3 regions of the Streptomyces sp. NPDC001663 genome follow, and region 1 is predicted to be linked to each of the others. Evidence: riboswitches for the same ligand, from Rfam matches in the RefSeq annotation. Region 1 holds a riboswitch; each other region holds the start of a gene.
The links. A riboswitch is a leader RNA that binds a small molecule or an ion and turns the genes downstream of it on or off. The one in region 1 is predicted to bind cobalamin.
Positions count from the first base shown of each region.

Region 2: linked by a shared signal. The riboswitch ahead of ACFY1L_RS43855 (cobalamin biosynthesis protein) and the one ahead of metE (5-methyltetrahydropteroyltriglutamate--homocysteine S-methyltransferase) in region 1 are both predicted to bind cobalamin.
Region 3: linked by a shared signal. The riboswitch ahead of ACFY1L_RS28250 (CbtB-domain containing protein) and the one ahead of metE (5-methyltetrahydropteroyltriglutamate--homocysteine S-methyltransferase) in region 1 are both predicted to bind cobalamin.

Region 1 covers NZ_JBIAUR010000027.1:64,812-75,137, forward strand. Annotated here, with positions in the region: gene ACFY1L_RS51575 (cobalt-precorrin-5B (C(1))-methyltransferase) at 1-125, opposite strand, end outside; gene ACFY1L_RS51580 (cobalt-precorrin-6A reductase) at 144-908, shown strand; gene ACFY1L_RS51585 (precorrin-8X methylmutase) at 1,133-1,765, opposite strand; gene ACFY1L_RS51590 (superoxide dismutase) at 1,952-2,593, shown strand; gene metE (5-methyltetrahydropteroyltriglutamate--homocysteine S-methyltransferase) at 2,622-4,940, opposite strand; cobalamin riboswitch at 5,093-5,316, opposite strand; gene ACFY1L_RS51600 (3-hydroxybutyryl-CoA dehydrogenase) at 5,314-6,177, opposite strand; gene aceB (malate synthase A) at 6,174-7,760, opposite strand; gene aceA (isocitrate lyase) at 7,786-9,072, opposite strand; gene ACFY1L_RS51615 (short-chain fatty acyl-CoA regulator family protein) at 9,360-10,326, shown strand, end outside.
Region 2 covers NZ_JBIAUR010000018.1:184,735-195,060, forward strand. Annotated here, with positions in the region: gene ACFY1L_RS43840 (putative cobaltochelatase) at 1-1,082, opposite strand, end outside; gene cobN (cobaltochelatase subunit CobN) at 1,079-4,735, opposite strand; gene ACFY1L_RS43850 (cobyric acid synthase) at 4,732-6,243, opposite strand; gene ACFY1L_RS43855 (cobalamin biosynthesis protein) at 6,240-7,178, opposite strand; cobalamin riboswitch at 7,278-7,420, opposite strand; gene ACFY1L_RS43860 (hypothetical protein) at 7,556-7,783, opposite strand; gene ACFY1L_RS43865 (anion permease) at 7,818-9,065, opposite strand; gene ACFY1L_RS43870 (lysozyme) at 9,219-9,968, opposite strand; gene ACFY1L_RS43875 (class II aldolase/adducin family protein) at 10,165-10,326, shown strand, end outside.
Region 3 covers NZ_JBIAUR010000009.1:115,803-126,128, forward strand. Annotated here, with positions in the region: gene ACFY1L_RS28235 (oxygenase MpaB family protein) at 1-517, opposite strand, end outside; gene ACFY1L_RS28240 (acyl-CoA dehydrogenase family protein) at 587-1,765, opposite strand; gene ACFY1L_RS28245 (CbtA family protein) at 1,935-2,699, opposite strand; gene ACFY1L_RS28250 (CbtB-domain containing protein) at 2,723-2,944, opposite strand; cobalamin riboswitch at 2,980-3,128, opposite strand; gene ACFY1L_RS28255 (histidine phosphatase family protein) at 3,229-3,804, shown strand; gene ACFY1L_RS28260 (ferredoxin) at 3,886-4,305, opposite strand; gene ACFY1L_RS28265 (DUF6479 family protein) at 4,369-4,689, shown strand; gene ACFY1L_RS28270 (hypothetical protein) at 4,787-4,939, opposite strand; gene ACFY1L_RS28275 (hypothetical protein) at 5,146-6,483, shown strand; gene ACFY1L_RS28280 (chloride channel protein) at 6,751-8,058, opposite strand; gene ACFY1L_RS28285 (glutamate decarboxylase) at 8,396-9,787, shown strand; gene ACFY1L_RS28290 (hypothetical protein) at 9,905-10,326, shown strand, end outside.

The DNA.
Region 1 (10,326 bases):
GCGGCCGTCGTGGCCGCCGTCGCACAGGCACCGGTGGTCCAGCCCGGCCGCAGACCGGTGTGCTTGAGTTGGGCACCGCGACCGCCCTTCGCCGCACCGACGCCTCCGCCTTCACTCTTGCTCATGAACGGACCCGAACTCCCATGCACGTACTGATCCTCGGCGGCACCACGGAGGCCCGCCGCCTCGCCGAGCTGCTGCACGGCACGCCCGGCCTGCGGCTGACCAGCTCCCTCGCCGGGCGGGTCGCAAGTCCCCGGCTGCCGCCGGGCGAGGTGCGCGTCGGCGGGTTCGGCGGGAGCGAGGGGCTGGCGCAATGGCTGCGCGAGCACGCCGTCGACGCGCTCATCGACGCCACCCACCCCTTCGCCGGAACCATCAGCTGCCACGCGGCGCGGGCCGCCGCCACCGCCCATGTTCCCCTGCTCGCCCTGCGCCGCCCCGGCTGGGTCCCCGTCGAGGGTGACCACTGGCACGACGCGGGCTCGCTGGAGGAGGCCGCCGGACTGCTGCCCGGACTCGGACGGCGGATCTTCCTCACCACCGGCCGGACGGGCCTCGCCGCCTTCGCGGACCTGACGGAGCTGTGGTTCCTCGTACGCTCCGTCGAAGCGCCCGAGCCCCCGCACCCGCCCCGGATGGAGGTGCTGCTCGACCGCGGCCCCTTCACCCTCGACGGCGAGCGCGAGCTGCTCGGCCGCCATCGCATCGACGTCGTGGTGACCAAGGACAGCGGGGGAGCGGCCACCGCGCCGAAGCTGGCCGCGGCCCGGGAGGCCGGAGTGCCGGTGGTCGTGGTCCGGCGGCCTGCGGTGCCCGAGGGAGTCCCGGTCGTATCCGACCCGGAAGGAGCAGCCCGCTGGCTCGCGGAACGCCTCGACCTGCCTGCTTTCCGCCCGGCTGACTGAATCCTGACGCGCGGCCCTGCTGGTGTGGAAGGTCGGCCGCATCGAGGAGAAGTGGACGGCTGGCCCGGCCCGCCGAACAGGGCGCCGAGTAGGGCCGGTTGCGGCGCCACCGATTCGACCGGCAGCGAAGTCGTCGCCGACCGAACCGCCGCCCGACTGCGGCGGATTGCCGCTCTCTGCCTGGACTGACCCCGTTCAGCCGCCCCCGGCGGGCCGCTTGCCGCTCACTCCTCCTCGCTCGCGATCGCGTTGAGCGCGGCGGCCGCGATGGCGCTGCCGCCCCGGCGGCCGCGCACGACCAGGTACTCCAGACCGGACGCGTTGGCGGCCAGCGCGTCCTTGGACTCGGCGGCGCCCACGAAACCGACCGGCACACCGATGACGGCGGCGGGCCGGGGCGCGCCCTCCTCGATCATCTCCAGGAGCCGGAACAGCGCGGTGGGCGCGTTGCCGACGGCGACCACCGCGCCCTCCAGCCGATCCCGCCACAGCTCCAGGGCGGCGGCGCTGCGGGTGGTGCCGAGCTTCGCCGCGAGGTCCGGCACGGTGGGGTCGGAGAGCGTGCAGATCACGTCGTTGTCGGCGGGCAGTCGCCTGCGGGTCACGCCGCTGGCCACCATCTGCACGTCGGTGAAGACGGGCGCGCCGGCGCGCAGGGCCGCGCGGGCGCGGGTCACGACGGCGGGGGTGTACGCCAAGTCCCGTGCGAGGTCGACCATTCCGCAGGCGTGGATCATCCGCACCGCGACCTGGCTGACGTCGGCGGGCAGCCCCGCGAGGTCGGCCTCCGCGCGGATGGTGGCGAAGGACTGGCGGTAGATGGCCGCGCCGTCCTTCTCGTAGTCGTACGTGGTCACGGTGGTCTTCTCGCTGCTCTCGTTCGTCGTACGGGTTCTGCGGCCATCCCCACCAGGGCGGACACGGCGGCGAGCATACCCAGGAGCGACAAGGGTCCTAGGACCAAGGCCTGATCGGCGGGCGCACACTTCTGCTGCTAGCGTGCAGTTGCACATCATAGGCAATAGCGTCGGAGGACGTTGGACATGGCGGTTTACACGCTCCCGGAGCTCCCGTACGACTACGCGTCGCTCGCCCCGGTCATCAGCCCCGAGATCATCGAACTGCACCACGACAAGCACCACGCGGCGTACGTCAAGGGCGCGAACGACACTCTGGAGCAGTTGGCCGAGGCGCGCGACAACGAGTCGTGGGGCTCGATCAACGGCCTGGAGAAGAACCTGGCCTTCCACCTCTCCGGGCACATCCTGCACAGCATCTACTGGCACAACATGACCGGCGACGGCGGCGGCGAGCCGCTGGAGAAGGACGGTGTCGGCGAGCTCGCGGACGCCATCGCCGAGTCGTTCGGTTCGTTCGCGAACTTCAAGGCGCAGCTGTCCAAGGCGTCGGCCACGACCCAGGGTTCGGGCTGGGGCGTGCTCGCCTACGAGCCGCTCAGCGGCCGGCTCATCGTCGAGCAGGTCTACGACCACCAGGGCAACGTCGGCCAGGGTTCGACCCCGATCCTGGTCTTCGACGCCTGGGAGCACGCCTTCTACCTGCAGTACAAGAACCAGAAGGTCGACTTCATCGAGGCCATGTGGAAGGTCGTCAACTGGCGGGACGTGGCCCGGCGTTACGCCGCCGCGAAGGAGCGCGGCGACAGCCTGCTGCTCGCGCCGTGACGGCGTAACGTGCCGGGCCGGTGTCCCGTCAGGAACCGGCCCGCTCCGCACGGACCGTTCGGGCCGCGGCGACCAGGTTCTCCAACGACGCGCGGGTCTCAGGCCAACCACGGGTCTTCAGGCCGCAGTCGGGGTTGACCCACAGCCGTTCGGCGGGGATCGCCTCAAGTCCCTTGCGCAGCAGGGCGGCTGCCTCGGCCACGCTCGGCACCCGGGGCGAGTGGATGTCGTACACGCCGGGTCCCGCCTCGCGCGGGTAGCCGTGGGCGGCCAGTTCGCGGGCGACCTGCATGTGGGAGCGGGCCGCCTCCAGGCTGATGACGTCCGCGTCGAGGTCGTCGATCGCCTGGACGACGTCGCCGAACTCGGCGTAGCACATGTGCGTGTGGATCTGTGTGTCCGGACGCACTGCACTCGTGGTGAGCCGGAAGGCCTCCGTGGCCCACGCCAGGTAGGCCGGGCGGTCGGCGGCCCGCAGCGGCAGCGTCTCGCGCAGTGCGGGCTCGTCCACCTGGATGACCGAAGTGCCCGCCGTCTCGAGGTCGTTGACCTCGTCGCGCAGGGCGAGGGCGACCTGCCGGGCGGTCTCCGCGAGGGGCTGGTCGTCGCGGACGAAGGACCAGGCCAGCATCGTGACCGGACCGGTGAGCATGCCCTTGACCGGGCGCGCGGTGAGGGACTGGGCGTACGTCGTCCAGCGCACCGTCATCGGCTCGGGCCGGGAGATGTCGCCGGCGAGGATCGGCGGACGGACGTAACGGGTGCCGTAGGACTGCACCCAGCCGTGCTGCGTGGCCAGGTAGCCGGTGAGCTGCTCGGCGAAGTACTGCACCATGTCGTTGCGTTCGGGCTCGCCGTGCACGAGGACGTCCAGGCCGATCTTCTCCTGGAAGGCGATCACCTCGCCGATCTCCGCCCTGATGCGCTCCTCGTATCCGGCGGTGTCGATCCGTCCGGCCGTCAAGTCGGCGCGGGCTGTGCGCAGTTCGGCCGTCTGCGGGAACGAGCCGATGGTCGTGGTCGGCAGGACGGGCAGACGCAGGTGGGCGCGCTGGGCGACGGCCCGTTCGGCGTACGGCCGGGAGCGGCGCGCGTCGGCGTCCGTGACGGCGGCGCTGCGGGCCCGAACGGCGGGGGCGCGGGTGATCGGCGACCCGGCGCGGGAGGCCAGGTCGGCGCGGTTCGCGGCCAGTTGGGCGGCGATGGTGTCGGTGCCGTGGGCCAGGCCGCGGGCCAGCGTGACGATCTCGGCCGTCTTCTGCCGGGCGAAGGCGAGCCAGCGGGCGATCTGCGGTTCGATGTCGCGCTCGGCGCCGGCGTCGAGCGGCACGTGCAGCAGGGAGCAGGAGGCGGCCACGTCGACCCGGTCGGCGAGTCCAAGGAGCGTGGCCAGCGTGGACAGGGACCGGCCCAGGTCGTTGATCCACACGTTGCGGCCGTCCACGATGCCCGCGACCAGCCGCTTGCCGGACAGGCCGCCGATCGCGGCGAGATCGTCCAGGTTGGCCACGGCCGGTCCGGTGAAGTCCAGCGCGAGCCCGTCGACCGGCGCCTTGGCCAGGACGGGCAGGGCCTCACCCAGCCGGTCGAAGTAGGAGGCGATGAGCAGCTTCGGACGGTCGGTGCGGGCGCCCAGGTCGCGGTAGGCGCGGGCGGCGGCATTCAGTTCGGCCGGGGTGCGGTCCTGGACGAGGGCCGGCTCGTCCAGCTGCACCCACTCGGCGCCGGCGGCCCGCAGATCGGCGAGGACGTCGGCGTAGACGGGCAGCAGCCGGTCCAGCAGCGTCAGCGGTTCGAAGTCCGCGGCCACGCCCGGCGCGGGCTTGGCGAGCAGCAGATACGTGACCGGGCCGACCAGCACCGGCCTGGGCGTCAGCCCGAGGGCCAGCGCCTCCGTCAACTCGCCGACCTGCTTGGCCGAGTCGGCCGTGAACACCGTGTCCGGGCCCAACTCGGGCACCAGATAGTGGTAGTTGGTGTCGAACCACTTCGTCATCTCCAGCGGCGCCACGTCCTGCGTGCCGCGGGCCATGGCGAAGTAGCCGTCGAGCGCGTCGGCCTCGACCGCGGCACGGTGGCGTGCCGGGACGGCGCCGAGCATGACGGTGGTGTCCAGGACGTGGTCGTAGTACGAGAAGTCACCGGTCGGCACCTCGTGGACGCCTGCGTCGGCCAGCTCCCGCCAGTTCGCGCGGCGCAGTTCGGCGGCCGTGCGGTGGAGGGCGTCGGCGGTGACGCGGCCCTTCCAGTAGCCCTCGATCGCCTTCTTCAGTTCCCGGTTCGGGCCCTGGCGGGGGTAGCCGTACACGGTGGCCCGTGCTGCCGCGGCTGCGGACTTCGCTGTCACGAGACTCTCCTTCGCGAGCTCTGTTCGTCGAACGACCCCGGCGACGGGGTGAGGACGCGAAGGAACGGCCAACGGGCGACGACACGCGGCGCGTGCCTGCCCGTTGTGCTCGCCGACCGCCCTCGAGGTCACCGGAATCTCCGCGCACGAGTGGGTCGTACGCGGGCAGTGGCAGGTCTTCGGACTCACGGGCACGCCTCGTGTCGTACGAGGCACCTACTGGCCGTCGCTTCCCGGGCCCGGACGTCCGGATCCAGTGCGTATGACGGCGGTCGTTCCCGCTCACCGCTGCGGGGCAGTCCCGGATTCCCACCGGGTTCCCTCTTGCGACGCGCCTGCCTGGTGGGCAGGGCGAACCAGCTGCACAGCCAGCTTATACATACGTGTGGAAGCCGCGGCCGGACTTCCGACCCAACAGGCCCGCCTGGACCATGCGTTGGAGCAGCGGCGGCGGGGCGTACAGCGGTTCCCTGAACTCCTCGTACAGCGACTCGGCGATGGCGGCGACGGTGTCCAGGCCGATCAGGTCGGCCAGCCGCAGCGGCCCCATCGGGTGGGCGCAGCCCCGCTCCATGCCGGCGTCGATGTCGGCGGCGGTGGCGAAGCCGGACTCGGCCATGCGGATCGCGGACAGCAGGTACGGCACGAGCAGGGCGTTGACGACGAAGCCGGCGCGGTCACGGGAGCGGATCGCCGTCCTGCCGAGGATTGCCGTCACGAACTCCTCGGCCGTCGCGGCCACTTCGGGACGGGTGTGCAGCGAGGTGACGACCTCGACGAGGGGCATGACCGGTACGGGGTTGAAGAAGTGCAGCCCGAGGACGCGATCGGTGCGGGACGTGGCCATGGCCAGGCGCATCACGGGGATGGCGGAGGTGTTGGTGGCCAGGATCGCCTCCGGATCCTCGATGATCTTGTCGAGGGCGGAGAAGATCTCCGTCTTCGCGTCGGGGTTCTCGGTGACGGCCTCGACCACGAGTTGACGGTCGGCGAGGTCTTCGAGGCTGCCGGTGAAGGCGATTCGGGTGAGGGCCACCCGTGCTTCCGCCGGGTCGAGCTTGCCGTGCCGCACGGAGCGGTCAAGCGAGGCGGCCACGCGATCGTGTGCGGCCTGCGCGGCCAGGGCGTCCGCCTCGCACACGACGGTGTCCAGCCCGGCCCGGGCGCACACCTCGGCGATACCGGCACCCATCTGTCCGCCGCCGACCACGCCGACGCGCCGGATGTCCCGGCTCATGACCGAGCCTCCGGGTGCCGGACGAGGTGGCGGGTGTAGGCGTCCGCGGTGAAGAAGAGCGGCAACTCCGGTTGCAGGGCCGTCCGTTCGAAGATCGCCCGTATTTCGTCGAGCTTCGCCCAGGGATGCTCGGCGCCCAGGGCCGTCAGCTCGTCGTCGAGCAGCCGTAGCACCGTCTCGCGGTCCACGACACGGTGCCGCAGCCACTGCCAGATCTGCACGCGGGCCAGCTCCGCGGTTGCCGTGTCCTCCATCAGCCCGTCCAGTTCGACGGCTCCCCGCCCGTGCAGCCAGGCGTCGAGGTAGCGCAGCGCGACGGCGACAGCCGTGCGCACCCCTTCCGGTGTGGGCGGGCCGGCGATCCGGCCCACGGACAGCAGGTCGGCGGCGGACACCTCCACGTCGTCCCGGTTGCGCGCGATCTGGTGCGGGCGGTGGCCCAGGACGCCGTCGAAGACCTCGCGGCAGACCGGGACGAGGCCGGGGTGCGAGACCCAGGAGCCGTCGAATCCGGCCTCGGCCTCGCGCTCCTTGTCCAGCCGCACCTCGGCGAGAGCGGCGGGATCCCGTCCGGGCAGGTTTGCTGCCATGCCCCCGATGGCGTGGGCGCCGCGCCGATGGCAGGTGCGCACCAGCAGCTCGGTGTAGGCGCGCAGGAACGGGGCGGTCATCGTCACCTTCGACCGGTCCGGCAGCAGGAAGTCGCTGCGATGCCCGAAGGTCTTGACGAGGCTGAACAGGTAGTCCCAGCGGCCCGCGTTGAGCCCGGCGCTGTGCTCGCGCAGCTCATGGAGGATCTCCTCCATCTCGAAGGCGGCGGTGATCGTCTCGATGAGGACGGTGGCCCGCACGGTGCCGCGCGGGATGCCGAGCAGCTCCTGGGCGAGGACGAACACGTCGTTCCACAGCCGGGCTTCGTAGCGGTTCTCCAGCTTCGGCAGGTAGAAGTACGGCCCTGCCCCGGCGTCGATCTGCCGCTGGGCGCAGTGGAAGAAGTACAGCCCGAAGTCCACCAGCGCGGCGGGCACGGGCCCGCCGTCGAACTCCAGGTGCTCCTCCGTCAGATGCCAGCCGCGCGGACGGACCACGATCGTGGCCAGGCGGTCGGGTGCGCCGAGCCGGTACTCCCTGCCCTCCGGAGTGGTGAAGTCGATCCGGCGCTCGACGGCGTCGAGCAGGCAGAGTTGGCCGCCGATGATGTTCCCCCAGGTGGGGGAGGTGGCGTCCGCGAAGTCCGCCATCCACACCCGCGCACCGGAGTTGAGCGCGTTGACGGCGATACGGCGGTTCGGCGGGCCGGTGATCTCCACCCGGCGGTCCGCCAGGCCGGGCGGGGGCGGCGCCACGCACCACTCGGGGTCGGCGCGGACGGCGGAGGTGACCATGGGGAAGTCGAGCGGGGAGCCCGCCGCGAGGCGTATCGCCTGCCGGCGGCGCTCCTTCAGCAGTCCTGGACGACGCTCGCCGAAGGCGGCGGCCAGCCGGCCGACGAAGTCGAGGGCGGCGGGCGTGAGGATCTCGTCATGGCGTTCGCCCGGTGCCGCGAGGACCCGGGCGCGATGGGTCAGTGCGCTGGTGGACATCAGGTTCTCCTCGGGTGGGGGCGGCCTAGTGGAACTGCTCTTCCTCCGTGGAACCGGTCAGCGCGGTCGTCGAGGAGGCCGGGTTGACGGCGGTGGAGACCAGGTCGAAGTAGCCGGTGCCGACCTCGCGTTGGTGACGCACGGCGGTGAAGCCGTGCTGCTGCGCGGCGAACTCCCGCTCCTGGAGGTCGACATAGGCGGTCATGCCGTGCTCGGCATAGCCGCGGGCCAGGTCGAACATGCCGTGGTTGAGGGAGTGGAAGCCGGCCAGGGTGATGAACTGGAACTTGTAGCCCATTGCCCCCAACTCCCGCTGGAACTTGGCGATCCGGTCGTCGTCCAGCGCGGCCTTCCAGTTGAAGGAGGGCGAGCAGTTGTAGGCCAGCATCCGGTCGGGATACCGCGCGCGGATCGCCTCGGCGAACTCGCGGGCCTGGGCCAGGTCCGGGGTGCCGGTCTCCATCCACAGCAGATCGGCGTACGGCGCGTACGCCAGCCCGCGGGCGATCACCGGTGCCATCCCGTTCCGCACCCGGTAGAAGCCCTCCGCCGTGCGCTCCCCGGTGACGAACTCGGCGTCCCGCCCGTCGACGTCGCTGGTGAGCAGGTTGGCCGCCAGCGCATCCGTACGGGCGATGATCACGGTGGGTACGTCGGCGATGTCGGCGGCGAGGCGGGCCGCGTTGAGGGTGCGGATGTGCTGTGCGGTCGGCACGAGGACCTTGCCGCCGAGGTGGCCGCACTTCTTCTCGGAGGCCAGCTGGTCCTCGTAGTGGATGCCCGCGGCACCCGCGGCGATCATCGCCCTGGTCAGTTCGAAGGTGTTGAGGGGTCCGCCGAATCCGGCCTCCCCGTCGGCGACGATCGGCGCCAGCCAGTCCGTACGGTCGCCTCCGCCCTCGGCGGTGGCGATCTGGTCGGCGCGCAGCAGCGCGTTGTTGATGCGCCGCACGACCTGCGGCACGGAGTTGGCGGGGTACAGGCTCTGGTCGGGGTAGGTGTGCCCGGCCTGGTTGGCGTCGGCGGCGACCTGCCAGCCCGACAGGTAGACGGCCTGCAGCCCGGCCTTGACCTGCTGGACCGCCTGGCCGCCGGTGAGCGCGCCGAGCGCGTGGACGTAGTCCAGCTCGTGCAGCTGCCACCACAGCCGCTCGGCGCCGCGCCGGGCGAGGGTGTGCTCCTCGTGGACGCTGCCGGACAGCCGTACGACATCCTCCGCGCCGTAGGTGCGCTCGATGCCGCTCCAGCGCGGGTCGGTCGCCCACTTGCGGGCCAGCTCGTCCGCCGCCGTCGATGTGCCTGCGTGCGCCATGAATCGTCTCCTGAAAGGGGTGGAAGCCGAAGGTCGTTGGTGAAGAGTGCGAAGCGCTCTGTGCCTCGCTGGTATGGGTGGCCCGCCGTGCCTCACTGATGAGCGAAGAGTTAGCAATGGCGATGAGCTGCCGAGTTCTCCAGCGGGTCGCAGCACGACTCTGGCAGTGGCACTGAGTGCCATCAAGGGTAGACCGCTGCCAACTTCTGCGAATCTTCCGGCTCCGTTCTGCCAAGGTTGCGAAGCTTCGGACCGGCTAGGCTGCGGGCAGTCGGAAGGAGGTCCGGGTGAGCAAGATCTACGCGGGCGCGCGGCTGCGGCGGCTGCGCGAGGAGCGCCGGATGAGTCAGGCAGAACTGGCCCGGGTCCTCGGCCTCTCGCCCAGCTATCTGAACCAGATGGAGCACGACTCCCGCCCGCTCACCGTGCCGGTCCTGCTCCGGCTGACCGAGGCCTTCGGTGTCGACCCCGCCTTCTTCTCGGAGCGCGACACCACCCGGCTGGTCGCCGATCTGCGGGAGGCGCTGGCCGGCGAGCTCGCCGAGGCCCGGATCTCCCCGTCCGACCTCGCGGAAGTCTCCTCCCGCATGCCCGCGGTCGCGCAGGTTCTGCTCGACCTCGGCCGCCGCAACCAGCTCCTGGCCGAGCGGCTCGCCGGAGCCGCCGACGGCCGCGACAGCCAACAGACCGGCCCCCGCTCACCGCACGAGGAGATCCGCGACTTCTTCTACCGCCGCCAGAACTACCTGCACGACACCGACCTCGCGGCCGAGCACCTGGCCGAGGAGACCGGCATCCGGCCCGGGGAGGTCGTACGCGCCCTCACCACCCGCCTGACCGACCGTCACGGCGTACGCCTGGCCGTCGAGACCGCCGACCATCTGCACCACTACGACGCGACGTCCCGCACCCTCCACCTGTCCGGCCGCCTGCGCCCCGGCCAGCGTGCCTTCCGCATGGCGACCCAACTCGCCCTGCTCGAGTACGGCGACGAACTCGACCGGCAGGCCGCCGAGGACTTCCCGCCCGGCTCACCCACCCACGCCCTGGCCCGCATCGGCATCGCCAACTACTTCGCCGCCGCGCTGATCCTGCCGTACGGCCCCTTCCACGCGGCCGCCGAGGAGGTGCGCTACGACATCGAGCGGCTTACCGACCGCTACGGCCTGGGCTATGAGACCGTCTGCCACCGCCTGTCCACCCTCCAGCGCCCCCGCCTGCGCGGCGTGCCCTTCTCCTTCGTCCGCGTCGACC
Region 2 (10,326 bases), on a different contig from region 1:
GCATCGGGCGACGACTGTCCGCCGCCCCCGCCACCCGGTCCGCCGTCGTCGGGGCCGGGGTCGTCGTCGCCCTCGCCGAACTCCTCCAGCGTCTCGTCGAGCTTGTCCTCGTCGAGTCCCGGCGCATCGAAGGGGTTACGGCGCCTGCGGTGCGGCAGCGCGAGCAGCGCCGCCTGCCGTACGTCCTCGGCGAGCACATCGGTCCGCCCGGCCCAGGCCGCCAGCGCGGTGGCGGTCCGCGCCATCACGATGTCCGCCCGCATGCCGTCCACCTCGAAGGCGGCACAGGTCGCCGCGATCTGCCGAAGCGCTCCGTCGCCCAGCCGCACCGACGGCAGCAACTTCCTTGCAGCCACGACCCGTTGACGTACCGCGGCCTCTTCGTCCGCCCAACGGGCCGCGAAACCGGCCGGATCGTCGTCGTACGCGAGTCGCCGCCGTACGACCTCCACCCGCTGGTCCGGCTCCCGCGAGGCCGCGACCTCGACGGTCAGGCCGAAGCGGTCGAGCAACTGCGGCCGCAGCTCGCCCTCTTCGGGGTTCATGGTCCCGACGAGCAGGAAGCGCGCGGCATGCCGTACGGAGACACCCTCGCGCTCGACGTACGACGCACCCATCGCGGCCGCGTCCAGCAGCAGGTCGACCAGGTGGTCGTGGAGGAGGTTGACCTCGTCGACGTAGAGGATCCCGCGGTGCGCGTCCGCGAGGAGCCCCGGCTCGAAGGCCTTGACGCCCTCCGCCAGCGCCCGCTCGATGTCGAGGGCGCCGACCAGCCGGTCCTCGGACGCGCCGACCGGCAACTCGACCATGCGGGAGGGGCGCCCGGCACCCGGTCCCGGCTCGTGCGGCCCGTCCGGGCAGGACGGGTCCAGCGCCGCGGGGTCGCAGGAGAATCGGCACCCGGGGACGACGGCCACCTCCGGCAGCAGCGCCGAAAGGGCGCGCACCGCCGTCGACTTGGCGGTGCCCTTCTCGCCGCGCACCAGCACACCGCCGACCGCCGGGGAGACGGCGTTCAGCAGCAGCGCGAGCCGCAGGTCGTCCTGGCCGACGACGGCAGTAAAGGGGAAGGGGGTGGTCACTGGTCGTCGCCCTCCAAGTCGCCTTCCAGCTCCAGGTACGTGGCGCGCAGCCGCTCCAGCGTCTCCGCGTCCGGCTCGGCCCACAGCCCGCGCTCGGCGGCCTCGAGCAGCCGTTCCGTGATCCCGCGCAGCGCCCACGGGTTGGACTTCTTCATGAACTCCCGGTTCTCCGGGGCGAAGACGTACTCGGCGCTGAGCTTCTCGTACATCCAGTCGTCCACGACCCCGGCCGTGGCGTCGTACCCGAAGAGGTAGTCGACGGTCGCCGCCATCTCGAAGGCACCCTTGTAGCCGTGCCGCCGCATGGCCGCCATCCAGCGGGGGTTGACGACCCGCGCGCGGAACACGCGGTGCGTCTCCTCGCCCAGCGTCCGGGTCTTGACCTGATCCGGTACGGCGGAGTCACCGACGTACGCCTCCGGGCTCTCACCCGTCAGGTGCCGCACCATGGCGACCATGCCGCCGTGGTACTGGAAGTAGTCGTCGGCGTCGACGAGATCGTGCTCGCGGGTGTCGACGTTCTTGGCGGCCACGGCAATGCGCCTGAACGCCGTCTCCATGTCCCCGCGCGCCGCCCGCCCGTCGAGCCCGCGCCCGTACGCGTAACCGCCCCACACCGCGTACACCTCGGCGAGGTCCGCGTCGGAACGCCAGTTGCGAGCGTCGATGAGCGGCAGCAGACCGGCGCCGTAAGCGCCCGGTTTGGAGCCGAAGACACGGGCGGTCGCGCGCCGCCGGTCGCCGTGCTCGGCGGTGTCCTCGTCGGCGTGGGCGCGGACGAAGTTCCGGTCGGCGGGCTCGTCCAGCTCGGCGACCTTGCGGACGGCGTCGTCGATCAGCCCGACCACGTGCGGGAACGCGTCCCGGAAGAAGCCGGAGATGCGGACGGTGACGTCGATGCGCGGCCGTCCCAGCTCGTCGAGGGGGATCACCTCGAAGCCGGTCACCCGGCGCGAGGCGTCGTCCCACACCGGCCGGCAGCCCAGCAGCGCCAGGATCTCGGCGATGTCGTCGCCCTGGGTGCGCATCGCGGACGTGCCCCAGACCGTCAGGCCGACGGACTTCGGGTACTCGCCGGTGTCCTGCAGATACCGCTGGACGAGAGAGTCGGCGAGGGACTGGCCGACCTCCCAACTCAGCCTGGACGGGATGGCCTTGGGGTCGACGGAGTAGAAGTTCCGGCCGGTCGGGAGCACATTGACCAGCCCGCGCGTCGGCGAACCGGAGGGACCCGCCGGGATGTAACCGCCGTCGAGTGCCTTGAGGATGTGGCCGATCTCGTCGGTGGTCTTCGCCAGCCGGGGCACGACCTCGTTGCAGGCGAACTCCAGCACCGCGACGGCTTCCCGGAGTTCGGTGCGGAGGACCTCACCGACGAGGGCCGGAGCGGCCGTGACGTCCCACTCCCGTGCCTCCATGCCCTCCGCGATCCGCCGGCACAGCTGCTCCAGCAGGTCGATCGCGTCGGCGGCGGTACGGGACGGACCCTCGACGAGATCGGTCAGCTCGACCGGGACCTTGACGGGAGCACCCGGCTCGGCGAGCAACTCCTTCTCGACCAGGCCGAAGTGGTAGGCCAGCGAAGCCCTGAGCCCCGGCAGCGCGTTGGCCTGTCCACCCCACACCTGCGAGGCGCGCAACACGGCGAGCACGAGATTGACACGCGGCTCACCGACCGGCCCACCACCCAGAATGTGCAGGCCGTCCCGGATCTGCACGTCCTTGATCTCGCACAGATAGCCGTCGATGTGCATGACGAACTCGTCGAACTCGCCGTCGTCCGGCTGCTCGTCGACATGCAGGTCGTGGTGCAGCTCGGCCGCCTTGACCAGCGTCCAGATCTGGGCCCGCACGGCGGGCGCCTTGGTCGGGTCCAGGTCGGAGACGAGCGCATACTCGTCGAGCAGCTGCTCCAGCTTGGCCAGATCGCCGTACGTGTCGGCACGGGCCATCGGCGGTACGAGGTGGTCGACGACCGTGGCGTGCCCGCGCCGCTTGGCCTGGGTGCCCTCGCCGGGGTCGTTGACGATGAAGGGGTAGATCAGCGGCAGTTCACCGAGCACGGCGTCCGGCGCGCAGCCGCCGCTGAGCCCGAGTCCCTTGCCGGGCAGCCACTCCATCGTGCCGTGCTTGCCCATGTGGACGATCGCGTCGGCGCCGAAGCTGTTCTCCAGCCACCGGTACGCCGCCATGTAGTGGTGCGAGGGCGGCATGTCGGGGTCGTGGTAGATCGCGATCGGGTTCTCGCCGAAGCCGCGCGGCGGCTGGATCATCACGACGACGTTCCCGAACTGCAGGGACGCCAGCACGATGTCGTCGCCGTCGACGTACAGCGAACCCGGCGGCTCGCCCCATGCCTCCAGCATCCCGTCCCTGAGCTCCGGGTCGAGCTTGTCGAACCACGCCCGGTAGTCGGCGAGCGGCACCCGCGCGGGCGCGGCGGCCAGCTGGTCCTCGGTCAACCACTCGACGTCGTGACCGCCGGCCTCGATCAGCCGGTGGATCAACTCGTCGCCGTTGTCGGGGTATTCGGTGAGCGAGTACCCGGCGTTCTTCAGGGCGTCCAGTACCTGAACAGCCGACGCGGGCGTGTCCAGACCGACCGCATTGCCCACTCGCGAGTGCTTGGTCGGATAGGCGGTGAAGACGAGCGCCAGCTTCTTGTCCGCGTTCGCCTTGTGCTTCAACTGCGCATGCCGTACGGCGATTCCGGCGACCCGTGCGGCCCGCTCGGGGTCGGCGACGTAGACCGGGACGTCGTCCGGGCCCTGTTCCTTGAAGGAGAACGGCACGGTGACGAGCCGCCCGTCGAACTCCGGGATCGCGACCTGCATCGCCGCGTCCATGGGGGAGAGCGCGGCGTCCGACTCGTCCCAGGCCGCGTGTGAGGACGTAAGGCAAAGTCCTTGCAGGACAGGCACGTTGAGGTCGGCGAGCGCGCCGATGTCCCAGGCCTCCTCGTCACCGCCGGCCGACGCCTGCGAGGCGTGGGTGCCGCCGGCAGCCAGGACGGTGGCGACGAGGGCGTCCGTCCGGCCGAGGGTCTCGTACAGCCCGGCGTCCGCGCCGCGCAGCGAACCGCAGTACACGGGAAGGGCGTTGGCGCCTCGCGCCTCGATCGCGTCACACAGGGTGTCCACGAAAGCGGTGTTGCCGCTCAGCTCGTGCGCCCGGTAGAAGAGCACACCGACGGTCGGCCGGCCCTCGACGAACGGACGCTCGCCGTGGACGCCGTACTCGGGCATCTTCTGCGGCTCGACGAACCCCTCGCCGGTCAGCAGCACGGTGTCGGAGAGGAACCGCGCGAGCTCGGTGAGGTTGGCGGGCCCGCCCTCGACGAGGTACCTCAGCGCCTCCGCCACGACACCGGCGGGCACCGACGACTCGGCCATCAACTCCGCGTCGGGCACTGCCTCCCCGCCGAGCAGCACGGTCGGGATGCCGGAGGCCTTCAGCGCGGCCAGCCCGTCCTCCCAGGCCCGCTTTCCGCCCAGCAGCCGTACGACGGCGATGCCGGCGCCGGCGAGGAGACCGGGGAGTTCCCGCTCGACATCCACCCGGGTGGGGTTGCCGATCCGGTAGTCGGCATCGGAAGCGGCCCGGGCCGCCAACAGATCCGTGTCGGCGGTCGACAACAACAACACTGTGCTCATGCGGGTGCTCCCGGTGGGATGAAAGGCAGTCCTTGCGGCGCGCCGGACTCGATGAGCCGCCACAGCGCGTCCGTGTCCGCGTGCTGTTCGATCAGGTCGCCGAGCCGGTCGAGCTGCTCCTCGCGCAGCGCGGCGAACGAGGTGTCGTGGGCCGGCACGAAGCGGCGGCCCGCGGCGGCGGCCACCTCGCGCAAAAAGGCCCGCCGGAAGCCGTCCGACTCCAGCGAACCGTGCCAGTGGGTGCCCCAGGTCTGTCCGACGCGGCACCCGTCGAGGAAGGGTTCGCCCCCGTGGATGTCGGCGACCCCGTGATGGATCTCGTACCCCTCGACCAGCTCGCCGAGGGCCTCGCCCACCGGCCGGGTGAGGGTCTTCTCGCGGGCGAACCGCACGTGGACGGGGAGGACGCCGAGCCCGTCGACGGACCCCTTGCGGCTCTCCACCTCGTCCTCGATGCGCTCGCCGAGCACCTGGAAGCCGCCGCAGATGCCGAGCACGGGCCGCTGCTCGGCGGCCCTGCGCACGAGGGCCTCCGCAAGACCGCGCTCCCGCAGCCACTCCAGCGCGCGGACGGTCCCCCGGGTCCCCGGAACGACGACGAGGTCGGCGTCGGCCAGCTCCTCGGGCCGGTCCACGAACCGCACCACCACACCCGGTTCGGCGGCCAGGGCGTCCACGTCGGTGAAGTTGGACATCAGCGGAATCGCGCAGACCGCGACCCGCAGCACGTCCTCCCCGACCGGCGGGGCGACGTTCGACTCCCGCACCGTCCCGCGAAGGGAGACCCGCAGCCCGTCCTCCTCGTCGATGCCGAGGCCGTGCCGGAAGGGCAGAACGCCGTAGGTGTACCGCCCGGTGAGCCCGTGCAGCATGTCGAGCCCGGGGTCCAGGAGGCTGACGTCCCCGCGGAACTTGTTGACGAGGAACCCGGCGACAAGCTCCTGGTCCTCGGGCGAGAGCAGTGCGACGGTCCCGAAGAAGGACGCGAAAACACCACCACGGTCGATGTCCCCGACCACGAGCACGGGCAGCCGCGCATTCCGCGCGATCCCCATGTTGACGATGTCCGTCCGCCGCAGATTGATCTCGGCGGGAGAACCGGCCCCCTCACAGATCACCGCGTCATACGTGCCCCGCAATTCGGCGAGACAGTCGAGAACGGTCCCGAGCAGTTTCTGCTGCCGCCCCCCGTGATACCCCCGGGCACTCAGCTCACCGACGGGCTTCCCCATCAGCACGACCTGACTGCTCTGCTCACCACCGGGCTTGAGCAGCACCGGATTCATGAGCGCGGAGGGCTCGATCCGACAGGCCTGCGCCTGCATGGCCTGTGCCCGCCCGATCTCCGCACCCTCGCGCGTCACGAATGAGTTGAGGGACATGTTCTGCGCCTTGAAGGGCGCGACCTTGACCCCCTGCCGCACCAGCCAACGACAGATCCCGGCGGTGACGACACTCTTGCCGGCATCGGAGGTGGTACCGGCAACGAGAAGACCACCGCCGGTCATGACCTGCGTCCCTTCACGAGACGGGCGGCGACACCGACGCCGAGCGCGAGCAGACCGACGCGCCTCGAGAGGCGTACGGCCCGTTCGATGTCCGGTACGGCGACGGTGTGCCCCTGCGCGTTGAGAACGGGCCGGTGCTCGACCCGCCCCCCGTACGACAGGGTCCCGCCGAGCCGTACCCCCAGAGCTCCCGCGAACGAGGCCTCCACGGGCCCGGCGTTGGGGCTCGGATGCTTCCCCGCGTCCGTACGCCAGGCGCGTGCCGCCCCGCGGGGATCGTCACCGGAGACCGTCGCCAGTACGGCGGTCAACCGGGCGCCGGGCCAGCCGGCAACGTCGTCGAGCCGCGCGGACGCCCACCCGAACCGCCGGTACCGGGCCGACTTGTGACCGACCATCGCGTCGAGGGTGTTGACGGCCCGGAAACCGAGCAGCCCCGGCACTCCACCGACGGCCCCCCACACCAGCGCCCCCACCACCGCGTCCGACGTGTTCTCGGCAACGGACTCCACAACCGCCCTGGCGATCCCGTCGGCGTCCAGCGCCTGCGGATCCCGCCCGCACAGATGCGGCAGCCGGGCGCGGGCGGCCTCGACGTCCCCCGCCTCCAGGGCACGCCCGATGCTCCGGGCCTCCCGTGCGAGCGAAGTCCCCCCGACCACGGCCCAGGTGGCGGCGGCGGTCAGCGCTACGGAGGCGGTACGGGAAGGCCGTACGAGAGAAGCGGCCAGGGCGCCGGCAGAGACGGCACCCCCCACGCACACGGCCGTGTGCAGCGCCCCCCACCCCCGGTGGTCCCGCCACAACACCCGCTCCAGGGCACCCGCGGCCCGCCCGAACGCGGCGACCGGATGCCCGCGGCGCGGATCGCCGAGGAGGTGGTCACCGAGAAGGCCGGCGGCGGCGCCGTACGCGAAGACGCGATCGGCACGCATCGGCTCAGCCGGCCGTGGGGTCGGTCAGAGCTCGGGCGTTGAACCTCAACAGGCAGCCGCGCATGGCGATATGTCCTCACTCAGGGTGTCCGCGCCCTGGTTCGACGAGACCGGCGGTGAGAGTTCCTGGCTCCCGGGACTTCCTACCCCGGTGACAGTGGCGGGACCGCGCCGGACTTGCACCGGCTTCCTCTCTTGCCGCCGTAGCTGGCCTCGGCAGTCCACCATGCCCCCGAACGGCAGTCAACTTGCCGTTGACCTGCGACGGGAGAGTGTGCTGAGGCCCACATGCGAGGGTCGCAGTGGTCACGGAAACGCGTGGTGCCGGGACGGATCACCGTCCCGGCACCACACGTGGAGCAACTACGGCCGCAGGCTCAGCCCTTGGCCATGATCAGGTTGATTCCGTACGCCACCGCCGCCGCGCACCCCGCGAAGCACACGTACGCGCCGGTGACCGCGAGGGTCGCCGAGTCGCCCTGTGCCACGGCCCGTTCGCGGCGGGACAGGCCCATGACGCCCAGGGTGAACAGGGCGACGAGGCCCACGGTGACCGCGAGGCTGACGCCGAAGACGGAGCCCAGGGCTGCCCAGTCGATCTTCATGCTGCTTCTCTTCCTTCGTACCGGGTGGGCGGGCTCAGACCGTCGCCGCGGGCGGGGCGGCCGGGTCGGGGGCGGTGGCCGGAGCGGCCGGGGCGGGGATCGTGGCCGTCAGGTCCTCGGTCACGCCCGTGGGCGGCTGGGTCACGGCGGCGATCGCCGTGGTCACCACGCCGGCCGGCTCCTCGGTCTCGTTGACGTTCGAGGCGTCGACGACCTCACGGCGGGAGATCTTCCAGATGGCCGCGCTGGAGCCGATCAGGAAGACGGCGACCACGCCGGTGCCCCAGTCGCCGAGGTCGGTCACGGACTCGGCGAGCGCACCGACCAGGGCGGCGGCCGGCAGCGTCAGGACCCAGGCGACCAGCATCCGGGTCGCCGTGGACCAGCGGACCACGCCGCCCTTGCGGCCGAGGCCCGCGCCCATCACCGAACCGGAGACCGAGTGGGTGGTGGAGAGGGAGAAGCCGAGGTGGGAGGAGGCCAGGATGACCGTGGCCGCGCTGGTCTGGGCGGCGAAGCCCTGCTGCGGCTGGAGGTCGGTCAGGCCCTTGCCCATGGTGCGGATGATGCGCCAGCCGCCGAGCCAGGTGCCGAGCGCGATGGCGAGACCGGCGGAGAGGATGACCCAGGTGGGCGGGTCGGAGTCGGGGGCGACGACGCCGCCGGCGACCAGGGCGAGGGTGATGATGCCCATCGTCTTCTGCGCGTCGTTCGTGCCGTGCGCGAGGGAGACCAGGCCGGCCGAGGCGATCTGGCCGGCGCGGTAGCCCTTCTCGGCGGCCTTGCCGTCGGCCTTCTTGCCCAGGGTGTACGACAGCCGGGTCGCCAGCATCGCGGCGAGGCCCGCCACGATCGGGGCGGCGAGCGCCGGGATGAGCACCTTGGTGACGAGCACGTCGCCGTGGACCGCGCCCATGCCGGCCGAGGCGATGGTGGCACCGATCAGACCGCCCATCAGGGCGTGCGAGGAGCTGGACGGGAGTCCGACGAGCCAGGTCAGCAGGTTCCAGAGGATCGCGCCGACCAGGGCCGCGAATATGACCTCGGGACGTATGCCGTTCTCGTCGACGAGACCCTTGGAGATCGTGTTGGCGACCTCCACGGAGAGGAAGGCGCCCACAAGGTTCAGCGCGGCGGACATGGCCACCGCGACCTTGGGCTTGAGTGCACCGGTCGAGATGGTGGTGGCCATCGCGTTGGCGGTGTCGTGGAAACCGTTCGTGAAATCAAACGCGAGTGCGGTGATCACCACAATCGCGAGGATCAGCGAGAAGTTTTCCATTTACCCAGGCAATCGTTCGTAGTCATCGGTCGGTTGACCGTAGGAAACCTGAGTGAACGGAAGATGAACTGAGGGCGGCTGTGGAGTGTCTGGAACGGGGGGTCGCCGCTCCGCCCGGTTCGGCGGCCCCCCGGGTCCCTCGTTGCCCCTTGGCTAGTAGCCCCGGGCGAACTTCTTCAGCTGGGCCTGGGACCCGTTGAAGAGATTTTGATCACCCGGCAGGCTGCCGCTGTTGTCGTACTGCCAGAAGCTCCAGAACGACCAGCCGGCCGGCAGCGATCCCGCGTCCGCCGAGTTGTGGCGGGCGAGCCACAGTGCGTGGTTGGAGGCGAAGGCGCGGCTGCTGCCGGTGCACGTGTTCCACCAGTGGGTGGTCGTGTAGATCACCGGGCGGCGGCCGGTGAGCCGCTTCACCTCGTTGCTGAACGACTTGATCCAGTTGACCATGCCGGCCTTGCTCAGGCCGTAGCACCTGTGCTTGGCGTCGTACGGGTTGTATTCGATGTCGAGCGCGGGCGGCAGAGTCCAGCCGTCCGCACTCCACGCGCCGCCGTTGCGCACGAAGTAGGCCGCCTGGGTCCGGCCCGAGGACTTGTTCGGCAGCGCGAAGTGGTACGCGCCGCGGATGATGCCGGCGTTGCGGGCGCCGTTGTACTGCTGGCCGAAGTACGGATTGCGGTAGTTGGTGGACTCGGTCGCCTTGACGTAGACGAACTTGGCGCCCTTCGCCTTCGCGCTCGACCAGTTGACGTTCTTCTGGTGCGAGGAGACGTCATGTCCCTTCGGCAGGCTCGCGGCCGAGGCCGGCAGCTCGGCGAGCGCGGTCCCCCCGGCGACGAGCGCCGCCACGGAGACCGCGAGGACGCGGTTGCGGCGGCGGGACGGTTTGCGATCACGGGCCATATTTCCCCCCGGAATGGCGACGTGCACGACAAATCAACGGGAGATTACTGGAAGATCGTTGAATGCTGGGCGATCTCAGGCCAAGCACGAGAAGAAAGGGATATGTTCCTATATGTGGTCTTTCGGAGGCCGGTCTTCCGCCCTAAAGTGCCCCGGCCCCGCGGCGGGTTGACGGTGCGCCTGGCAGGATCGCGGCATGGCTGAGCAGCGACGCGACCAGCGGGACGAACGGGATGCGCGGGAGGGTGCACGGGATGTGCCCGAGGGGCGGGGGAGGGGTGTGGGCGCCGAGGAGGCACGCGCCTGGCAGGCCCTCGTCGCCACCGCCCGCCGCACGGTCGCCGACGGCCTCGTCGTC
Region 3 (10,326 bases), on a different contig from region 1:
GGAGGAAGTCGTCCACTTCGCGTGCCTCGGGTCCGACGGCGAGTTCGGGTCGGACCTTGTCGAAGTAGGCGGCCATCTCCTGCTGGTCGGCGGGTACGGCGTCGGGGTCGAGGCCCACCAGGCGGGCGCTGACGCGGTGTTCGCCGATGTAGCGGTCGGCCTCGGCGTCGGTGAGACGGAAGCCGGAGCGGCGGGCGACCTGGAGGTAGGAGTCGATCTCGGCGCAGTGCACCCACAGCAGCAGTTCCGGTTCGTCGACGCCGTACTGCTCCCCCGTGCCGGGATCGGTCGCCGACAGCATGCTGTGGATCTTCCGGACGCGGGCGCCGGCCCGCTCGGCGGCCTCGCTGGTGCCGTACGTCGTGGTGCCGACGAAGTTGGCGGTGCGCATCAGCCGGCCCCAGGCGTCACGCCGGAAGTCGGAGTTCTGCATCACGCCGCGCACCGCCCGGGGGTGCAGCGCCTGGAGGTAGAGCGCGCGGACGCCGGCGACCCACATCATGGGGTCGCCGTGCATCTGCCAGGTCACCGAGGACGGTCCGAACAGCCCGGGGTCTCCTGCCTGGATGTCCGTCACCTCTGCAGGCTATCGCCGTACCCTCGGCATCCCCAGACCGATCCACGAGATGATCTCCCGCTGGATCTCGTTGTTGCCGCCGCCGAAGGTGAAGATGACCGCCGAGCGGTAGCCGCGTTCCAGTTCGCCGTGGAGGACCGCGCCCGTCGAGCCCTCCTTGAGGGCTCCCGCCGCGGCGACGATCTCCATGAGCCAGGCGTAGGCATCCCGTCGGGCCTCGGAGCCGTAGACCTTGACCGCGGAGGCGTCCTGAGGGGTGAGGGTGCCGTTCTGGGCGGCGTTCACCATCTGCCAGTTGAGGAGTTTCATCGCGTCGAGTTTGGTGTGGGTCTGGGCGAGGCGGCGACGCACCCAGGGCAGGTCGAGCACGCGGCGGCCGTCGGCGAGCTTGGTCTCGGTGGCCCAGCGCTGCACGTCCTGCAGGGCGCGGATGGCCATCGTGCCGTGGGCGGCGAGGGTGACGCGCTCGTGGTTGAGCTGGTTGGTGATCAGCCGCCAGCCCTGGTTCTCGGCGCCGACCCGGCGGGAGACGGGGACGCGGATGTTCTCGTAGTAGCTGGCCGTGGTGTCGTGGGAGGCGAGGGTGTTGATGAGAGTGCAGGAGTAGCCGGGGTCGGTGGTCGGGACGAGCAGCATGGTGATGCCCTTGTGCGGCGGGGCGTCCGGGTCGGTGCGGGTCGCCAGCCACACCCAGTCCGCGGTGTCGCCGTTGGTCGTCCAGATCTTCTGGCCGTTGACGACGTACTCGTCGCCGTCGCGCACCGCGCGCGTCTTGAGGGATGCGAGGTCGGTGCCCGCGTCGGGTTCGCTGTAGCCGATCGCGAAGTCGATCTCGCCGGAGAGGACCTTCGGCAGGAAGTAGGCCTTCTGCTCGTCGGTGCCGAACTGCATGATCGTCGGCCCGACCGTGTTGAGCGCCATCAGCGGCAGCGGGACGCCGGCCTGGGCGGCCTCGTCGAAGAAGATGAACTGTTCCATCGCCGTGAGCCCACGCCCGCCGTACTCCTCGGGCCAGCCCACGCCGAGCCAGCCGTCCGTGCCCAGGCGCCGGATGGTCTCGCGGTAGAAGCGCTTCTGGGCCGCCGGGTCGCCGTGCCGGGCATAGGAGTTGTCGGGCACCAACTCGGCGAAGTACGCGCGCAGTTCGGTGCGCAGCCGCTGCTGCTCGGGCGTGTATTCGAGGTGCACGGCGCCTCCAGGCTCCCGGGACCGGTCCTGACGGCGCACACCGTAGAACGTGTTTCAGAAATTGGGAATGGCCCGGTGCATCGGGGATTGGCGCGGCATACGGAAAAGGGCCCCCGGCCGTCGTCCGGGGACCCCTTTCGTTGAACTGTTCAGTGCGCGGCTGAAGTGCTCAGTGCGCGACAGGAGTTGCCCGGGCCTCGGCCCGGGTTACCGACGACTCGGCCCCTTTCGGGGCCAGCAGACGCTCCGCCAGCAATCCGAAGACCAGCCCGAAGGAGGTCCACAGAGTCGCCTGGACGGCCAGGGCCGCCAGGCGGAACTGCCACAGCAGGGTGGCCGAGAAGTCCTTCGGGACCTCGTTGATCGCGGGCAGGAACGCGTACGCCAGCCCGACGACGAGAAGGAAGAAGGCTCCTGCGACGAGCGTGGCGTTCCAGTTGCCCAGGCGCGGCGCGAGGCGTTTGCCCAGGATCACGGTGGCGACGGCGAGCAGCACGCTGAGCGCCATCATCAGGAAGTACAGCGTGGTGCGCTTGCCGATGGTGTCGGGGTCGCCGACGGACGGCGGGTTGGCCGGGTACTTCAGGAACGGCACGACGTACACGGCGATCAGGCCGGCGGCCGCCAGGAGCAGCGCGCTCGCGCGCGGCCCGAAGCGGCCGATCCGGCCCAGCGCGAAGCAGTACGCGAGCGCGGCGATGCCGCCGAACGCGATGCCGTAGACGAGGACACCGGTGGACAGACCCGCGGTGGACTGCATCGTGCGGCTGACGGCTTCGACGCCGTGCTCGTGGGAGTGCGCCTCCTCGTAGGCGATGGCCGCGTCGACGCGCGGTTCACCGAGGAAGTAGGCGACGACGAGGGCGAGCAGGCCCGCGGCGAGTCCCGCGAGCATGCCACGCACCAGGAGGTTGCGGACGGTTGCCGAGTTCATGGGCTGTGCGTTCTCCCCGGCCGTCAGTGGCAGGGGAAACCGAGCAGGTGGCGGGCGTCGTGCACCCACTCGTGGACGTTCTCTCCACTCATCACGGAGGTGGCGCCCTGCTCGGCGCCGACGAAGTAGAGCAGGACCAGCATCAGGATGCCGAAGAAGACCGCCCAGGGGACGATCGCACCGATCGGCAGCTTCGCCGGTACGGCGGTGGGGGTGGTGGTCGGCTGAGCGACAGACTGCGCCATGGCAGGCCCTCCTGGGGAACTCGCGTCCCGTCTCGGTGGTGCACAGGACGACGGGCGGGTCTGACTCGCCCGGCGCGCACCCAGGGTGCGTGCAGGGCATTACAGTGGCGCGACCGTGCCGGATTCCCACCGGCTTCCGCTGTGCCGTCGTCAATATCGACGAGACGGTACCGCGAAGCGGAGGCGCGGCCAAGAGCGCACGGAAGTGCGGCGAGCGCCCTGGGAACCGCTTTCGCCGCCGAATCGAGGGGCTGGACAAGGGTGTTGAGCGCGGGAGTGGGCGCATGACGAGCCGAGTGATCTTGATCTCACCCGCGATCACCGCGGCGCTGAGACAGGCCCGCTTCGACGACGGCTGCTCCCTGGACGCGGCCGGACTGCGGCAGGCGCAGGCCGCCGCCGGTACGGTCCCCGCGGTCGAGCGGGCCTGGTCCTCCCCCACCGTGCGCTGCCGTGAGACGGCCGGTGCGCTCGGGCTGGACGCCCTGGACGCACCGGAGTTGGCGGGGCTGGACGCGGGGCGCTGGCGCGGGGCGACGCTGGCGGAGGTCGGTGAGCGGGATCCCGAGGGACTGGCCCGGTGGCTGTCGGATCCCGGTTCGGCGCCGCACGGCGGTGAGTCGGTGCGGGCGCTGTGCGACCGGGTGGCGGGCTGGCTGGAGACGGCCGGGCAGTCGGCGGGTGCGAGCGTGGCCGTGGTCGAGCCCGAGGTCGTACGGGCCGCGGTGGTACGGGCGCTCGGCGCGCCGGAGTCGTCGTTCTGGCGCGCCGACGTCCCGCCGCTGGCCGCCGTGGAGCTCAGCGGCAGGGCGGGGCGGTGGAACGTACGGCTCGGCCGGCCGCTCGGCACCGCGGAGTGAGCGCCGGTTCACTGCGGCGCCGGGCGGATCCGCGCCCCACCGTGGGCGTCGATGCACCGTCTCCAGGAACGTCAGTGGGCGTCAGTTCAGCGTGTCGAGGAAGTCCGTGCACGCCTGGGCGCACTCCCGGCAGGCCTTCGCGCCGTCCTCGGCACCCGGCTGCCGGTCGAAGACGTGCGCGCACTCCAGGCACACCGTGCGGCACCACTCCACCTGGATACGCATACCGGCCTCGTCCAGGCGGTTCTGCTCGGACAGCACCCGGCACGTCGCGTCGCACACCTCCGCGCACATGATGCCCTTGCGTCGTACGAGTTCCTGCTCCTCCGTGCCGTCCGGATCCACGAGGCCGGCGCGCAGCGCACACGCGCGTGCGCACTCGGTGCATGCCAGCGCGCAGGCGAAGCGGTCCTCCAGGAACTGGAAGAGCTCCTGCTGGGTCGTCGATGTCACACTCTGCGGGTAGCCGCTGCCGATCGCGCCAAACCCGGTGTTCGCCATGGTTACGGCGGTGGGGCCGGGGTGGGCAGGTTCATGGCGGACGCCCCGGGTACCCGCGGGCCCATGAGTACCGCATGGATGGACATCGCCGCAGGCCGCGGCGCACTGGGGATCGGCCTGGCCGTGGCGGGCCTGGTGGTCGTGGCACTGCTGATCGGCGCGTTCTGGCTGGGCGCCCGCATCCGGCGCCGCGAGCCGGGCCCGCCGAGCCCGGAGGAGCAGCCGCGACTGCCGGACGAGGGCCCGGTCCGCGAGGTGCTGGAGAACCGTGAACCCGACGAGGTGCCGCGCAGCGATCGCCGACTGACCCCGCACGAACTGCCCGGGCACGGCAACTCACCGACCCGGACCGGTCCGTCCAAGCCGCGGCGGCGCTGGAGCTAGGGCAGCAGCGGGTCGTTCGGCAGCGGCGGCCCGGGCGCCCGCTGACGCCGGGCCCGCCCCCTCCATCACCTGGAGAAGGGAGGAGTCCGGAGCCGGATTACCGGCGCCTGGGAGCCGATCCGACCGCCAGGACGAGGATCAGGCCGAGGCCCATGAGCACCTGGTCGCGCATCAGATGACGCAGACCGGTGGTCACGGCAGCGTGGCCGAAGCGCGCGCAGGCTTCCCGCACAGACGGGGACTCCGCCATGGGCCCCATCGTCTACACGACACCAGCTGAGCCCGCAGCCGACACCTCATAGTCGATCGGTCTCGCTCACAACGTCACCTCTGGTGCTCGTGGGCCCCTTGATGCCGTTGCGTCACCGGACATCGGCCGTCGCACCCGGTACGGCCGTCACCCCGCCGGCCCCTATCGGCTCGCCAGGCGGCCCTCGCCGGGATCTCCTCGAAGACATGACAGGTACCGACGCGCCCCCACCAGAGCCGGAGCGCCCCCGTGAGACTCCTGCCGAGGACCAGGAGCTCTCGCCACAGAAGGCCCACGAACTGGACGAGTTGCGCCGCCGGGTGAGTGAACTGGAGAGTGCCAGGCACGAGCCGAAGCACCGGCTCCGGGCCCTGGGCTCGGTCCTGCTGATCATCCTGGCGTCGGTGCTGGCGCTGCTCGCCGTGGTCGCGGTCTGGGCGAACAGCATCATCCGCGACACCGACCGCTACGTCGCAACCGTGGCACCGCTGGCGTCCAACCCCGACATCCAGCAGGCAGTGACCACCCGGGTCACCAACGTCGTACTGAAACAGATCGACGTGGATGCACTGGTCGCACAGCTGAGTGACGCGGCGTCGGAGAAGGGGGTTCCGCCCAAGGCCGCGAGCCTCATCGGCAACCTGAGCGGTCCCATCGAGAGCGGTCTCAAGGAGCTGGTGCACAGCACCGTGTTGCGGGTGGTCTCCAGCAGCGCCTTCGAGACGGCCTGGACCAATGCCAACCGCCGGGCCCACACCGCCGTGGACAAGGCGCTGACCGGGTCGGCCGACTCTGCGATCTCGCTGAAGGACAATCAGGTCGCCATCGATGTCGGGCCCATCGTGGCCCAGGTGAAGGACCGACTGGTCAGTTCGGGCTTCGCGCTGGCAGCGAAGATCCCGGACGTCCACACGGAATTCGTCGTGGTCGAGGGCAAGGACGTCGGCAAGATCAAGTCGTATCTGAGAGTGCTGCAGATCATCGGCAACTGGCTGCCCGTCATCGCGGTGCTGATCGCCGCCGCGGGCGTGTTCCTGGCGTCCCATCGCCGGCGGGCGCTGATCGGGGCCGCGATCGGGGTGTTCCTCGCCATGGTGCTACTGGGTGTGTGCCTCACCGTCTTCCGAACGGTGTATCTGGACCATCTGCCGCCGGGGACGAACTCGGACGCCGCGGGAGCCGTCTACGACTCGCTGGTGAGGTTCCTGCGCTCCAGCGTGCGGGCCGTGGGGGCGCTGGCCCTGGTCACAGCCCTTGGGGCCTTCTTCATCGGACCGTCACGAGTTGCCGTGCTCACCCGCCACTTCTGCACCAGGGGCATCGGCGCCGGGCGGGACGTGGCCGTCTCGGCGGGGCTGCGCCTGGGCGCGGTGGGGCGGTTCGTGCACCGCTTCAAGGCTTGGATCGGGGCCGCGATCCTGGCGGTGGCCGCGATCGTCCTGTTCACCTGGAGCTACCCGACCATGATGGTCGTGATCTGGACGGCGGTGATCGTGTTGGTGGCCTTCGCGATCCGCGAGTTCCTGGACACCGCGCCCGCGTGACACCCCGTCAGCCCGGCGGTGTCCGGTGTGCCGCGCGTCCCAGCAACAGCAGTTGCTCCGGGACACGATCCCCACGATTCCGGCCGGCACGACAACCCTCACCGAGAAGAGGAACGTGGCGGTGACGGCGAGCAGGAACCCGACGATCAGGGCGGCGAGCCCCTGCCGGATCCCGTGCGAACCACGTCGGACTGTTCGCTGAAGAGATAGGTCACAGCAGGGAGCAACTGGGCAATTTCCCGCAGGTCTTCACCCACCTCTCGCTCATCATGACGGCGACGACCCTGGACGACGCGCCCGACCGGCCGGCGGTTCGCTGAACGCGGGGATCCGCGGCCCCTGCGGCAGCAGTTGGACCACGACGAAGGACACCACGGCGGACAGCACCACCAGCGCGACCGTGTCCACATTGCCCAGCAGGAGCACGACCAGGACCACACTGCTCACGGGCACCCGCAGGGCCGCGGTCACCGACGCCGCCATCCCGACCGCCATCGCGGGCACCAGCCCCAGACCGGGCAGCGGCGCCAGCAGGACGCCGGTCGCCCCGCCCAGGAACAGGGCGGGGAAGACAGGGCCACCGCGCAGGCTGCCCAGACAGACCGTGTACGCGAGCCCCTTGAACACCAGCACCGCGACGAGCGCGCCCACCGACCAGGCGTGCGGGTCCTGCGCCAGGCCGGCCAGGGCGTCCTCCCCCGACATGGCGGCGTCGGCCGGCGAACGGCCGGTGGCGACCGCGTAGAGGGTGATGAAGCCCGCCGCCCCCAGCGCGCACAGAATGGTCTTCCGTACAGTCCGGGTCGTCACGAAGCCGGCCACGAACCTGCCGCCCACGAACACCCAGTGGATGAGGAAGGCGAGGGCCGGCGCGATCACCAGGACCCACAGGACGTCCGCCCAGTCGAGCGGCGGTGGCTTCGGCAGCCCGATGTCCAGGCTCCCGGTCTCCAGGCCGGTCCAGTGCACGAACCCGGTGAAGATCAGGTCCCCGACTCCGCTGGCCAGCAGGGCCGGCAGCATCACCGCGAACAGCTGCGGCCCGCCTATCCCGGCCACCTCCATCAGGAGTACGGCTCCCACCACCGGGTTCCCGAACAGCGCCGAGATGGCCGCCGCGGCCCCGGCCGCTCCGAGCAACGCCGTGCTCGCCTCGGTCTGGGGTGCCCGGACCAGGCTCGCAAAGAGCAGCGCCAGACCGCCGCCCAGGGCGATCAGCGGCGCCTCGGGACCCAGTACGACCCCGAGCGGCAGGCCGACCAGCGCGGCGACGAGGACACCGGGCAGTGCTTCCTTGGTGACCCCGCCGGAATGCAGACCGCCCGCCGGGATGTGCCCGCCCCGCCCGGGAAGCCGGGCGACCACCAGACCTACGACCAACCCGGCCACCGCCATCAGGGGCAGCGCCCACCACCAGGGAGCCTGCTTCCAGCCCAGGTCCTTGGGCCAGTCCGTCCAGATCAGCTGCTCCAGTTGGTGGAGCGCCACAAGGAACCAGAAGGCGACCAGCGCCACCGGAACACCGATCAGCCCGCAGAACACCAGCGCCTTGCGGTATTCGGGGCGGCGCAGCATGGTCTGCAGCTGGTCGGCCTCTTGGGGCTGATTCCCCGGCGCGGGCCCGGCCGCTGCCGTTTTCGTCCCGGCGATGGGGTCCTCCTGAGGTCAGGACACGACAGGTGATTCAACCCATAACAGGACGATGCTATCCAGTCGGCCTTCCATTGCCCGTCGCCACGCTGCCGAGCCGGCAGACAAATCCTCCGCGGCAGGGCGTCGAAGCCTGGCCCGTGCCCGGCATCCAGGGTCGAGGCTCGCTGAGTCGCGCCCGGATGGCCTACGTCCTCATGCCGAACCCGTGGCCCATCCGTAGCGTCTGATGCGGATCTGAGACCGATATGTGAGGTGACTGGTGGCTCTGCACAACGCTCAGGAACCGGCGGCCGATCCGACCGTCGACATCTTCGCCTCGCCGCTGAGTGAGCGGCCCCTGCCCAAGCGATCGATGCCGGAGTTCCCCGCGCCACCGTCCGTGGTCTTCCAGCTGCTGCGCAACGAGCTGCTCCTGGACGGCAACGCCGCACAGAACCTGGCCACCTTCTGCACCACCTGGACGAACGACGAGGTCCGCCGCCTGATGGACCTGTGCCTGGACAAGAACATCGTCGACAAGGACGAATACCCGCAGACCGCGGAGATCGAGTCGCGCTGCGTCAACATCCTCGCCGACCTCTGGCACGCCCCGGCCGGCACGGACGGCGACGCCAATGCCGTGGGCTGCTCGACCACCGGCTCCAGCGAGGCCGCCATGCTCTGCGGCCTCGCCCTGAAGTGGCGCTGGCGCGACCGACGCCGCGCCGCCGGCCTGTCCACCGACCGCCCGAACCTGGTGTGCGGGCCGGTGCAGGTGTGCTGGGAGAAGCTCGCCCGGTACTTCGACGTGGAGCTGCGCCAGGTCCCGGTGGAGCCCGGAGCGACCGGCCTGCAGCCGCACCAACTGCGCGAGTACGTCGACGAGAACACCATCGGCGTCGTCGCGATCCTCGGCGTCACCTACACCTGCACCTACGAACCGATCGCGGAGATCGCGGCCGAGCTCGACCGCCTGCAGACGGAGACGGGCCTCGACATCCCGCTGCACGTCGACGCGGCCTCCGGCGGATTCATCGCGCCGTTCCTCCACCCCGATCTGGTCTGGGACTTCCGGCTGCCCCGAGTCGCCTCCATCAATGCCTCCGGCCACAAGTACGGCATGGCACCGCTCGGCGTGGGCTGGGCACTGTGGCGCGACAAGTCCGCCCTGCCGGAGGACCTCGTCTTCCATGTCGACTACCTGGGTGGCGACATGCCGACCCTGGCGCTGAACTTCTCCCGCCCCGGAGGGCAGGTCGTAAGCCAGTACTTCATGTTCCTGCGCCTCGGCCGCGAGGGGTACCGGCGGGTGTACCAGTCCTGCGCCGACACCGCGCAGCATCTGGCCCGCCAGATCAGCGAGATGGGCCCCTTCACCCTCCTCTACGACGGCGCAGACGCGCTGCCGGCCGTCTCCTACACGCTGACCGACCCGGCGTCGACGAGCTGGAGCCTCTACGACCTCTCCGACCTGCTGCGGATGCGCGGCTGGCAGGTGCCCTCCTACCCGCTGCCGCCGAACCGTCAGGAGACGGTCATCCAGCGCGTCCTGGTCCGGCACGGCGTCGACCGCGACGAGGTCGAACTCCTCGCCGACGACATGCGCAGAGCGATCAAGCACCTCAACGAAGGCCACCCACGCGACGCGGAGCGCGCCGGCTTCCACCACTGAGGGCCAGGACGGGGCGAGTCGGCCGACGGCCACGCGAGGCTTCAGGTGCCTCTGGACGCGGGACCGGACTGGCGTTTCGCCCGGGGAATGGCCAGGTCAGCGATCTAGGCTCGGGCCGTGGAACAGCTCGAGCAGCGCACCGAGGGCGCGGGACCGTTCACCACCCGAGTCACCTGGCGCCTGCCCGGTGACGCCGAGGTGGTCTGGGAGTCACGGCTCGCACGACGGCGCGGAGTGCTCGCCGTCCGCACACCGAGCGCAGACGACGGTCGGCAGGCCCGTGCCGACGACGTCTCGATCCGCCGTCTGCGCAGGCTCAACGCCGTCGCCGCGACCGCCTTCGTCATCGGCGGGGCCCTGTTCGCGGCCGGCGCCGCCGTGGCCCAGTTCGGCTCCGGCGACGCCACCGAATGCGCCTCGATCTACTTCGCCGGCGGACTGTTCTTCAACATCGGCGGGTACGTCTCGTTGCTGCAGGTGATCAACGCGCCCCGTCACGTGATCGGCGGCAAGGCGCTGGTCACCCGCCGCTGGCGCTG